2 regions of the Pseudomonas tremae genome follow, and region 1 is predicted to be linked to the other one. Evidence: riboswitches for the same ligand, from Rfam matches in the RefSeq annotation. Region 1 holds a riboswitch; the other holds the start of a gene.
What was found. Region 1 has a riboswitch for manganese ahead of I9H09_RS04725 (TMEM165/GDT1 family protein). Riboswitches for the same ligand answer to the same signal wherever they lie in the genome.
Positions count from the first base shown of each region.

Region 2: linked by a shared signal. The riboswitch ahead of mntP (manganese efflux pump MntP) and the one ahead of I9H09_RS04725 (TMEM165/GDT1 family protein) in region 1 are both predicted to bind manganese.

Region 1 covers NZ_CP066270.1:1,018,352-1,023,852, reverse strand. The annotation lists gene I9H09_RS04740 (fatty acid--CoA ligase) at 1-548, opposite strand, end outside; gene I9H09_RS04735 (LysE family translocator) at 742-1,374, opposite strand; gene I9H09_RS04730 (methyltransferase) at 1,636-2,634, shown strand; yybP-ykoY riboswitch at 2,674-2,812, shown strand; gene I9H09_RS04725 (TMEM165/GDT1 family protein) at 2,882-3,466, shown strand; gene I9H09_RS04720 (M48 family metallopeptidase) at 3,520-4,338, opposite strand; gene I9H09_RS04715 (SOS response-associated peptidase) at 4,523-5,152, opposite strand; gene I9H09_RS04710 (putative signal transducing protein) at 5,182-5,442, opposite strand; gene I9H09_RS04705 (CPXCG motif-containing cysteine-rich protein) at 5,442-5,501, opposite strand, start outside.
Region 2 covers NZ_CP066270.1:1,974,008-1,979,508, reverse strand. The annotation lists gene I9H09_RS09195 (DUF1289 domain-containing protein) at 1-167, opposite strand, end outside; gene acnB (bifunctional aconitate hydratase 2/2-methylisocitrate dehydratase) at 570-3,170, shown strand; yybP-ykoY riboswitch at 3,278-3,443, shown strand; gene mntP (manganese efflux pump MntP) at 3,450-4,022, shown strand; partial or broken gene I9H09_RS27125 (PAAR domain-containing protein) at 4,325-4,426, shown strand; one part of gene I9H09_RS09180 (IS3 family transposase) at 4,426-5,333, opposite strand; one part of gene I9H09_RS09180 (IS3 family transposase) at 5,333-5,501, opposite strand, start outside.

The DNA.
Region 1 (5,501 bases):
ACCGAATGCTCGTCGAAATCCTCGAATTCGTAGGTGGGGCTGGCTGCAGCCAGTAACGCTTCATACTCGCCAATCAGATTGGGCAGCTCGGCGGTCTTTTCCGGCTGATCGGTCAGCAACAGGGTCTTTTCGACGGTGCTCAGGTGTCCAGACATCGCCTGGTAAAGCCCCACGAACTCACTGTTGATCAGCAACAGGCGGTCATCAGCATGATTGATGGTGTAGGCGATTTGCTCCGCAGAGAGCCGAACGTTGACGGTATGAATCACCGCACCAATCATCGGAATCGCGAACATGCACTCCAGATAACGGTGGCTGTCCCAGTCCATGACGCCCACCGTATCGCCGGCTTTGACACCTGCGGCAGTCAGTGCGTTGGCCAGGCGGCAGATGCGCTCGTTGAGCGTCGCATAGGTGTAGCGAACGGAATCACGGTAGACAATTTCACGCGTCTTTTCATAACGGCTGCCGGACAACAACAGGCGTTTGATCAACAGAGGGTACTGGTAAGCGCCATCGGCTGGCGGAAGAACGCGAGTCTGTAACATATGGGTACCTTTTTCAAAGTCCACGGGCAAGGCTGGAAATATGGACTCTAGAGCCGTCGGCTGCCATCGGAATCGCTCAAAGGTATGATTTTTTGAAGAGCATCGACCTGACGTTATGCTGCCTCGAATGGGCCTTCGGGCGCAGCGGCCCGGCCTGCGCCCCGGGAGACGAAGGCCCTCTGGCCTGTACGTTTCAATGCACCTCGGTGAGTGCCAGCTTGATCCCCAGCGCGACCAGTACACCGCCCATGATTCGGTCGAACCAGTGCCCCATGCGCGCGAAACCGGCACGCACCCGCGCCTGACTGAACAGCCGCGCCACAAGGCAGAACCAGAAGGCCGTTGCTATCGCGAGGTAAACGCCATAGCCGCCCTGCACCAGCAGCGGCGTGTGCGGGTTGATCACCACGGTAAACAGCGACAGAAAAAACAGCGTCGCCTTGGGGTTCAGGCCATTGGTGACAAAGCCACTGATGTAGGCGCCGCGAGCGGTGCGCTCGCCAAGGACGGCCTTGGTCAACGCCTCGTCATTCGCCGCAGCCGGTTTGGCGCGCAGGGCCTTGATGCCGATGTACAGCAGGTACGCGGCGGCAGCCCACTTCAGAGCGTTGAACAGCACGATGGACTGGGAAACGATAATCCCGATGCCCAGCAACGAATAACCCACATGCAGGAAGATGGCCGAGCCAACGCCAAGCGCCGCCCAGGTGCCCGCCTTGCGCCCGTGCGTCACGCTTTCCCGCACCACGACCGCGAAGTCGGGGCCGGGACTGGCGACGGCCAGCAGGTGGATTAGCGCGACGGTGAGAAATTCTGCCAAATACATGTGGGACCTCCTGGAGGGTTCAAGTCTGACTCGGCAGATTACGCTGTCTGATGCCTGCCTAAAAGGTGCCAGCCTTTTTGCGACGCAGAGCGTCGTGAACGGTATTCCCCCGCTGAGCGTGAGGAACGATAACCTCTACTATCGTGCGACGTTATTTCGGACGCCTGTCGTGTGACGCTAAGCGTCGGCATGCCGTTCTGGACGCTCTGCGTTTGCCCCGCCGTATCCTGTTAGACTGCGCGCTTTTTCAGGAGCCAGTCCATGGACCCGCGCAGTGAAGTGTTACTCCGTCAGCCCGAGCTGTTTCAAGGCCCGCTGTTGCTGGTCGGCTTGCCCGCCGACGACCTGCTCGGAAAACTGCCGGATGCGCGTGGATGGTGCTGGCATGCGGGCGATCAAGCTGCGCTGGACGCGCGTTTCGAGGGGCGCGTCGATTTCGGCGTCGAGGTTCCACAGGCTGCTTTTGATGCCGCCGTACTGTTTCTGCCCAAAGCCCGTGACCTGACCGATTACCTGCTTAACGCGCTAGCCGCCCGCCTCGACGGACGTGAATTGTTTCTGGTCGGTGAAAAACGTGGCGGGATCGAAGCCGCCGCCAAACAACTCAGCCCCTTCGGACGCGCGCGCAAACTCGACAGCGCCCGCCACTGCCAGCTCTGGCAGGTCACCGTCGAACACGCCCCGCAAGCCGTTGCACTGGAAAGCCTCGCCAAGCCCTACCATATCGAACTGCAGGATGGCCCTTTGACAGTCGTCAGCCTGCCGGGCGTGTTCAGTCATGGTCGTCTTGATCGTGGCTCGGCGCTCTTGCTGGAAAACATCGACAAACTGCCCAGTGGCAACCTGCTCGACTTCGGTTGTGGCGCCGGCGTGCTCGGCGCAGCGGTCAAGCGCCGCTACCCGCACAACGAAGTGATCATGCTCGACGTGGATGCATTCGCCACCGCCAGTGTGCGCTTGACCCTTGCCGCCAATGGCCTGGAAGCACAAGTCCTGACCGGGGACGGAATCGATGCCGCACCGATGGGTTTGAACACCATTTTGAGCAATCCACCGTTCCATGTCGGGGTGCATACCGACTACATGGCAACAGAAAACCTGCTGAGAAAAGCACGCCAACATCTGAAATCAGGTGGCGAACTGCGCGTGGTTGCGAATAACTTTCTGCGTTATCAGCCACTGATCGAAGAGCATGTAGGGTTCTGCCACGTCAAGGCTCAAGGCAATGGTTTCAAGATCTACAGCGCCAAACGCTCTTGAAAATAAGCGCTTGCCCAAACGTATTCGCGAAGGCAGAATCCGCTCCGTCCTAGGGGAGTAGTCTCCCACGAGCGCCATGCTCGTCCGGCACGTATCAACATACTTGGTCCTCAGACCATGGTACGTGCGACCCGGAATCCGCTCAGACGGATCAGTGGTTTGACCAGACCTATGACACGAACACCTTACCCGGGGCGGGAAGGCTGTACGTGTCATAGCCGTGTCGACCCGCCCCCAAGGAATCCTGATGCTGGAATCATTTTTGGTCCCCACCGCTGTCGTCGCACTCGCCGAAATCGGTGACAAGACGCAGCTGCTAGCGCTTGTTCTCGCCGCACGCTTTCGCAAACCCTGGCCGATCATCGCCGGCATTGTCGCCGCGACACTGGCCAATCATGCGGCAGCTGGCGCTGTGGGCGCCTGGTTCAGCACGTTCCTTTCCGACGCAGTCCTGCACTGGATTCTTGCCGCCAGCTTTACCGCCACGGCGCTGTGGACACTGGTCCCGGACAAGATGGACGATGACGAGGCCAGCACAGCGCGAAAATTCGGCCCGTTCATGACCACGCTGATAACGTTCTTCATCGCCGAGATAGGCGACAAGACGCAGATCGCCACCGTCATGCTGGCGGCGCAATATTCGCACCTGTGGCTGGTCATTCTCGGCACCACCATCGGCATGCTGCTGGCCAATGTCCCGGTAGTTCTGGCGGGTAATTTTGCAGCCGACAAGTTGCCGCTGACGCTGATCCGCCGTCTGGCGGCGTGCGCGTTTTTCGTATTGGCACTGGTGGCTGTCTACAAGGCGATGCAGGTCAGCGGCTGGGTTTGATCGGCACTGCAAGGACGCTGCGGCGAATGCCGCAGCGCAGGACAATCATTCAATCAGGACTTGGCAGCCTGCTGATACAGCGGCATCACTTTGGGGATCGCCGCCTGCAGTGAAGAAATACGACTTTCCGACGCCGGGTGAGTGCTCATGAATTCGGGCTGCGAACCGCCTGAGTTCTGAGTCATTTTCTGCCACAGGGTAATGGCGGCGTTAGGGTTGTAACCGGCACGCGCGGCCAGCTCCAGACCAATCAGGTCGGCTTCGTTTTCGTTACTGCGGCTGTTGGGCAGCGTCAGGCTGTAGTTCACCACGGTGTCGGCCAGCGCCAGGCTGTCCTGACCAAGCCCCAACAAGGCGCCAGCACCCTGCTTGGCCATCGCCACACCGTATGCCTTGGACATCGCTTCGCGGCCATGCTCGCGCAGGGCATGAGCAATCTCGTGGCCCATGACAGCCGCAAGTTCATCGTCAGTCAGTTTCAGGGTGTCGATAAGACCGGTGTAAACGAAGATCTTGCCACCAGGGCCGCAGTTGGCGTTCAGCTCGTCACTTTTGATCAGGTTGACTTCCCACTTCCATTGCGCCGAGTCGGGCCGCAGTTTCGGGGCCTGGGCAATCAGCCGATCCGCAATGGCGTGGACACGTTTGGCGTTGGCGCTGGTGGTATCGAGGATACCTTTGCTGGTCGCCTCACCCACCGTCTGCTGATAGGACTGAGCGTACATCTTGTTGACTTCATCGGTGGAAAGCATGCTGAACATGTACTGTTTGCGCTCCACACCGACCGAGTCGCCACTGGTGGTATTGACTGCCTGGCACCCGCCGAGCAGCAACGCAGCGCTCAAGGCACAGAGGGCAAATGACTGACGCATGGTGAATCTCCTTGTTTGTGAAACGGTCATTCCCGGGGCAGACCTCCGCGCCAGATACAGACCAAATGGCATGTTCGGTTTCGAGAGAGGTGGAAGGTTCCCGGACGTGTGTGCACGTTTGTATCAGATGCGCTTCGAGGCGGATATCGGATTTGTTTTATTCGCCGCTTTTAGCCCTGCTCGCCTAACTCAAGGGAGTCAGGCATTCGGGGGCGTCGAGCTTGGGGTCGTTGACCAGGTTCGCCAAGGGACGTTCTCTGAGGGCAAGCTGCGGCGCGGCCAGCAACGCCTGAAGGGTCGGGAGCGGAGTGTCGGCAGCCAGCCAGTCTTTCTGGCCTTTGGCATCCAGGATCAGCGGACGGCGCTGGGTCGCGGCGGCCTGGGTGACCACAGCCACACTCAGATACGTGTGCCCCTGCACCGGATATGCTTCCCAGATAGCAGCAAAAAACAACGCGGCGCCCTCGCCCGGCGTCAGCCAGAACGGGCGCTTGCGCACTGTGCCACGCCACTCGTAAAAACCATTGGCCGGGAGCAGGCAGCGGCGGTGGGCAAATGCGTCGCGAAACATCGGCTGCTCGGCGACGGTTTCGGCACGCGCATGAGCGGGAGTTTTCGACAAGTCGGTGAGCCAGGCCGGGGTCAAACCCCAACGGGCTCGAACCAGTTCTATCCCCTGATCGTTTTCGGCAGCGCGCATGATCAACACCCAGTCCGCTGGCGAAATGTTCCATTGCGCCTTCTGGTCAGCCGGAAAACCGGGCAAGGCAGCAAAGGCAGGGGTCCAGCGAAACAGGGCGAAGCGTCCACACATGGGGGCTAATCAGACTCTTTTGAGGGTGCTCAGCACACCAGTACATCGGGAAAATCATCCGGCTCATCGCCAGACACGGGCGAAGCGCTATTGTACGCAGTGATCAGCTCACGCGCCCGTTCGACCTGCGCATCTTCCACCTTGATTGCCAGAAGCCCAAGCCCTGGCAGCTCGCCCATCGCACCGAGCAGGTCACGGCCGGCCAGATGCGCCCTGATGCCCTCACTGGCGAGCATTGTCTGCAGCAATTCGGCCTCCATCAGGTTCTCGGGCTCGTAGATTTTCTGCATCATTCGTTCTCGCTGCGAACATCCAGATTCCAGTCCTGGCCATCGGTCTGCAGATCGAA
Region 2 (5,501 bases), 960 kb from region 1:
ACCAGCAATTGCTCCAGACGCAGCCAGACGGCTCTTTTTTCGTCCTCGTTGTAGCCGTTCCAGTGGATGACCTCATGATGGAACCGTTTACAGCCACGGCACACCAGGTCCCCGTAAACAGTGGAGCAAAGGCCGACGCAGGGGGTTTTGATGATGTAATCGGGCATGGCAGGCAAGACTGCGGAAGGCAAAACAGGCAGGTATGTTAGCCCTTTGTCTAAGCAAGTTCACCCCCGAAGATGTAGGGTCTAACTTACCTTTAACGAAGTTTTGGCGTAGAATCAGCGAGCCTTTTAAGGCGCCAATGTCCGTTGGAAGCTGTTTTCAAAGCGTCACGAGCACAGTCAGGTTAACCCCGCATCGCGGCGTCGACAGGCCATTCCCTCATCAAGAATGGCCGTGTCGACCGTCACTCCCCCCGTTCTGCAGGCGTAAAACTTTGAAAACAGCTTCTGTTAGGAACCGCCGACACCCTGCCAACAAGGTTCAATAAGCCTTGCGTGGGCGCGGACGGTTTCTGGATGAGCGTCCCGGACACCCATTTGGGACCACTGATGAGGGTTAATACTGTGCTTGAAGCCTACCGTAAACACATCGAAGAGCGTGCCGCCCAGGGTATCGTGCCCCAGCCGCTTAACGCCGAGCAAACTGCAGGCCTGGTCGAGCTGCTGAAAAATCCCCCGGCTGGCGAAGAAGCTTTCCTTGTCGACCTGATCACCAATCGCGTTCCGCCAGGCGTTGACGAAGCCGCCTACGTCAAGGCCGGTTTCCTGTCTGCCCTGGCCAAGGGCGAAGCCACTTCCCCCCTGATCGACAAAAAACGCGCGACCGAACTGTTGGGCACCATGCAAGGTGGCTACAACATCGTCACCCTGGTCGAACTGCTCGACGACGCCACCCTCGCGCCAGTCGCTGCCGAACAACTCAAGCACACCCTGCTGATGTTCGACGCCTTCCACGACGTGGCCGAAAAAGCCAAGAGCGGCAATGCCCACGCCAAGGCTGTCCTTCAGTCCTGGGCTGACGGCGAGTGGTTCAAGAGGCGCCCGACGCTGGCCGACAAGATCAGCCTGCGCGTCTTCAAGGTCACCGGCGAAACCAACACCGACGACCTCTCCCCGGCACCTGATGCATGGTCCCGCCCGGACATCCCGCTGCACGCACTCGCCATGCTGAAAATGGCCCGTGAAGGTATCGTTCCTGACGTTCAGGGCTCTATCGGCCCGATGAAGCAGATCGAAGAAATGCGCGGCCAGGGCTTCCCTATCGCTTACGTCGGCGATGTGGTCGGTACAGGTTCTTCGCGTAAATCGGCCACCAACTCGGTGCTGTGGTTCTTCGGCGACGACGTTCCTTATGTACCGAACAAGCGTGCCGGTGGTTTCTGCTTCGGCAGCAAGATCGCTCCGATCTTCTACAACACCATGGAAGATGCCGGCGCTTTGCCGATTGAATTCGATGTCTCGAACATCAACATGGGCGACGTGATCGACGTTTACCCTTATGCCGGCAAGGTCTGCAAGCACGACAGCGACGAAGTCATCACCACCTTTGAAATGAAGACCCCGGTGCTGCTTGATGAAGTCCGCGCTGGCGGCCGTATCCCGCTGATCATCGGTCGCGGCCTGACCAGCAAGGCTCGCGCCGAACTGGGCCTGCCGGAATTCGACCTGTTCAAGACCCCTGACCAGCCAGCTGAAAGCACCAAGGGTTATACCCTGGCGCAGAAGATGGTTGGCAAGGCATGCGGCGTAACAGGCGTGCGTCCGGGCACCTACTGCGAGCCGAAAATGACCACCGTCGGCTCCCAGGACACTACTGGCCCGATGACTCGCGACGAGCTGAAAGACCTGGCGTGCCTGGGCTTCTCGACCGACCTGGTCATGCAGTCGTTCTGCCACACGGCAGCCTACCCGAAGCCGATCGACGTCAAGACGCACCACACGCTGCCTGACTTCATCATGACCCGCGGCGGTGTTTCGCTGCGTCCGGGCGACGGCATCATCCACAGCTGGCTGAACCGCATGCTGCTGCCAGACACCGTCGGCACCGGTGGTGACTCGCACACCCGCTTCCCGATCGGCATCTCGTTCCCGGCCGGCTCCGGCCTGGTGGCGTTCGCCGCTGCCACTGGCGTCATGCCACTGGACATGCCTGAATCGATCCTGGTTCGCTTCAAGGGCAAGATGCAACCTGGCATCACCCTGCGCGACCTGGTTCACGCCATTCCTTACTACGCGATCCAGGCTGGCCTGCTGACCGTAGAGAAGAAAGGCAAGAAGAACGCGTTCTCCGGCCGCATCCTGGAAATCGAAGGCCTCGATAACCTGAGCATCGAACAGGCGTTCGAGCTGTCTGACGCCTCTGCCGAGCGTTCGGCTGCCGGTTGCACCATTAAGCTGGCCAAAGAGCCGATCATCGAATACCTCAACTCGAACATCACCTTGCTGCGCTGGATGATCGAACAGGGTTACGGTGATCCGCGCACCTTGGAGCGTCGTGCTCAGGCGATGGAAGCCTGGGTTGCCAACCCTGAACTGCTCGAAGCCGACGCTGACGCCGAGTACGCTGAAATCATCGAAATCGATCTGGCCGACGTCAAGGAGCCTGTGCTCTGCGCGCCGAACGATCCGGACGATGCGCGCCTTCTGTCTTCGGTACAGGGCGAGAAGATCGACGAAGTGTTCATCGGTTCGTGCATGACCAACATCGGCCACTTCCGCGCAGCGGGCAAGTTGCTGGAGCAGGTCAAGGGCCAGTTGCCAACGCGTCTGTGGCTGTCGCCGCCGACCAAGATGGACGCTCACCAACTGACCGAAGAAGGCTACTACGGCATCTACGGCAAGGCCGGCGCGCGCATGGAAATGCCGGGCTGCTCGCTGTGCATGGGTAACCAGGCACGCGTTGAGCCGAACTCGACCGTGGTGTCGACATCAACCCGTAACTTCCCAAACCGTCTGGGTGACGGCGCGAACGTCTACCTGGCCTCGGCCGAGCTGGCGTCCGTAGCTTCGATTCTGGGTCGCCTGCCGACTGTGGAAGAGTACATGGGCTACGCCAATCAGATCGACACCATGGCGGCGGACGTGTATCGCTACCTGAGCTTCGATCAGATCGCCGAGTTCCGTGAAGCCGCTGCAAACGCCAACATCCCGGCGTTGCAAGTGTAAGCACGAGACGAAGCATTAAAAGAACCCCATCCTCGTGATGGGGTTTTTTTTGCCGTCGTGCAATTCTGTACATATATTTTTCACATTTACATGGCTATAGTGGCCGCCCTTGTTGGGGAGTAGCCTGCTCTTGACTCCGGTCACAGAGCGTTCGTATCAACATTCTCGGCAGCATGCCGTGGTGCGAACACCTTCTGGTTGGCGAGACCAACGATGCATCCATGCCTAAAGTCGGGCGTGTGGTTGCGTCGTTGACTCATAGCCCGACTGGATATAACCGTGAACCCGATTTCCCTCCTCTTTCTCGCGCTTGCCATGTCCACGGACGCCTTTGCTGCGGCCCTTGGTAAAGGAGCAAGCCTGCATAAGCCGCGTTTTATCGAAGCGTTGCGCACAGGCCTGATATTCGGTGCTATCGAAACCATTACCCCGGTGATCGGCTGGGGCATTGGTCAGGTGGCCGCCCGCTTCGCTGAAAGCTGGGACCACTGGATCGCCTTCACGCTGCTTCTGGTGCTGGGCCTGCACATGATCTACAACGGCCTTAAGCACGATGATGATGAGGAGCAGGAAAAACCCGGCTCGCACTCTTTCTGGATTCTTGCCGTCACGGCGTTCGCCACCAGCATCGATGCCCTGGCGGTCGGCGTCGGCCTGGCGTTTGTCGACGTCAATATCATGGTCGCTGCCCTGGCGATCGGTTTGGCAACCACCGTAATGGTCACTATAGGTGTGATGCTGGGCCGCGTGCTCGGCACCATGGTCGGCAAACGAGCTGAAATCGTCGGCGGTATCGTGCTGATCGTGGTCGGCGCGACAATTCTTTACGAGCACTTGTCTGCGGCGGCCTGATTGACGGCCCGAGACCTATAAACGCAGAATCGATTAGGGGGCGGGTCCACACCCGCCGTCCTCTCACACCACCGTCCCCCCGATCAGCCAGACCCTTTCAGGCACTAAGATTTGTTACCACTACGACGATGTCACCCTCCACAGCCAGAAATATATAGATAACATCCTGATCAGATTCTCAGGGCACTACGCGAAAATTAAGACTTCTCCTACAGACCGCCTTTCACGTTTCCAATAGCCTCCCATGCGTCAACTAAACGCTGGTTATTATTTACGGATCAAAGACATAAGGCCGGCCTGCAATGATTTCTTCAGCTCGATTGGGCGACAAGCACGCCTGCCCACTGCCGGGTCACGGTACAACCCCTATCGCTTCTGCATCCGGTGACGTCAACTGTAGTGGTCAACTGATCCCGGACACGACGTTAAGTTTTTTCTCGTACTGAGCGGGTGCCAGTCCATTATTGAACTGGTGTGGCCGAACCCAGTTGTAGCGATGCATCAGATAATGACTGATATCCCGCTGTGCCTCTTGGGCCGTCATGTAGCCCACGGCGGGTATCCACTCGGTTTTCAAGCTGCGGAATACACGCTCCATCGGCGAGTTGTCGTAGCAATTACCTCGGCGACTCATGCTCTGGCGCATGCGGTATCGCCAAAGCCGCTGGCGAAACTGTCGGCTCCCATATTGGGAGCCCTGATCTGAGTGAAACAGCAGGCCCTGAGGCTTGCCGCGTTGCTCATAAGCCATGTCCAGCGCCTTGATGACCAAGTCCGTGTCCGGTTTGTTTGAAAACGCCCAGCCCACCACCCGACGCGCATAAAGATCCATAACCACCGCCAGGTAATGCCATTTTCCTTGCGCCCAGATGTAGGTGATGTCGCCACACCAAACCTGATTGGGCGCGGGTACATCGAACTGCCGATTCAAAATGTTCGGAATGTCAGGCCTCTCCACTGTTGCTTTTTTATAAGCATGAGAGCCAGGTTGCTTGCTGATTAATCCCAGTTCCCGCATCAGGCCACGTACCTTGAACCGGCCAATTTGCTCGCCATCTTCCTGCAATACCGAAACGATACTGCGGCTGCCAGCAGCGCTTCGACTTTGCCCGAACAGCTCATTGACTCGACTGAGTAAACGAACCCGCTCGGTGTCTGGAGCCCGACGCCGCTGGCAATGGTCGTAGTAGCACGAGCGAGGTGTCTCGAACATCTCGCACAGCAATTCGATCGGCTCATGGGCACCTAGCTGATCGATCAGCGCAAGCGCTCGTGTTCTTCCGACATCAAGAGCGCGGTAGCCTTTTTTAAAATGGATTTCTCCCGCTCAAGACGAGCGATGCGCGCTTCCAGCTCCTGAATTTTCTGCTGCTCGGGCGTCAGGGCTTTGCTCTGAGGCGTCACGCCATTGCGCTCCTGCTGGAGCTGGCTAACCCAGCGACGCAGCGCAGACTCGACCACTCCAAGCGAGCGAGAAGC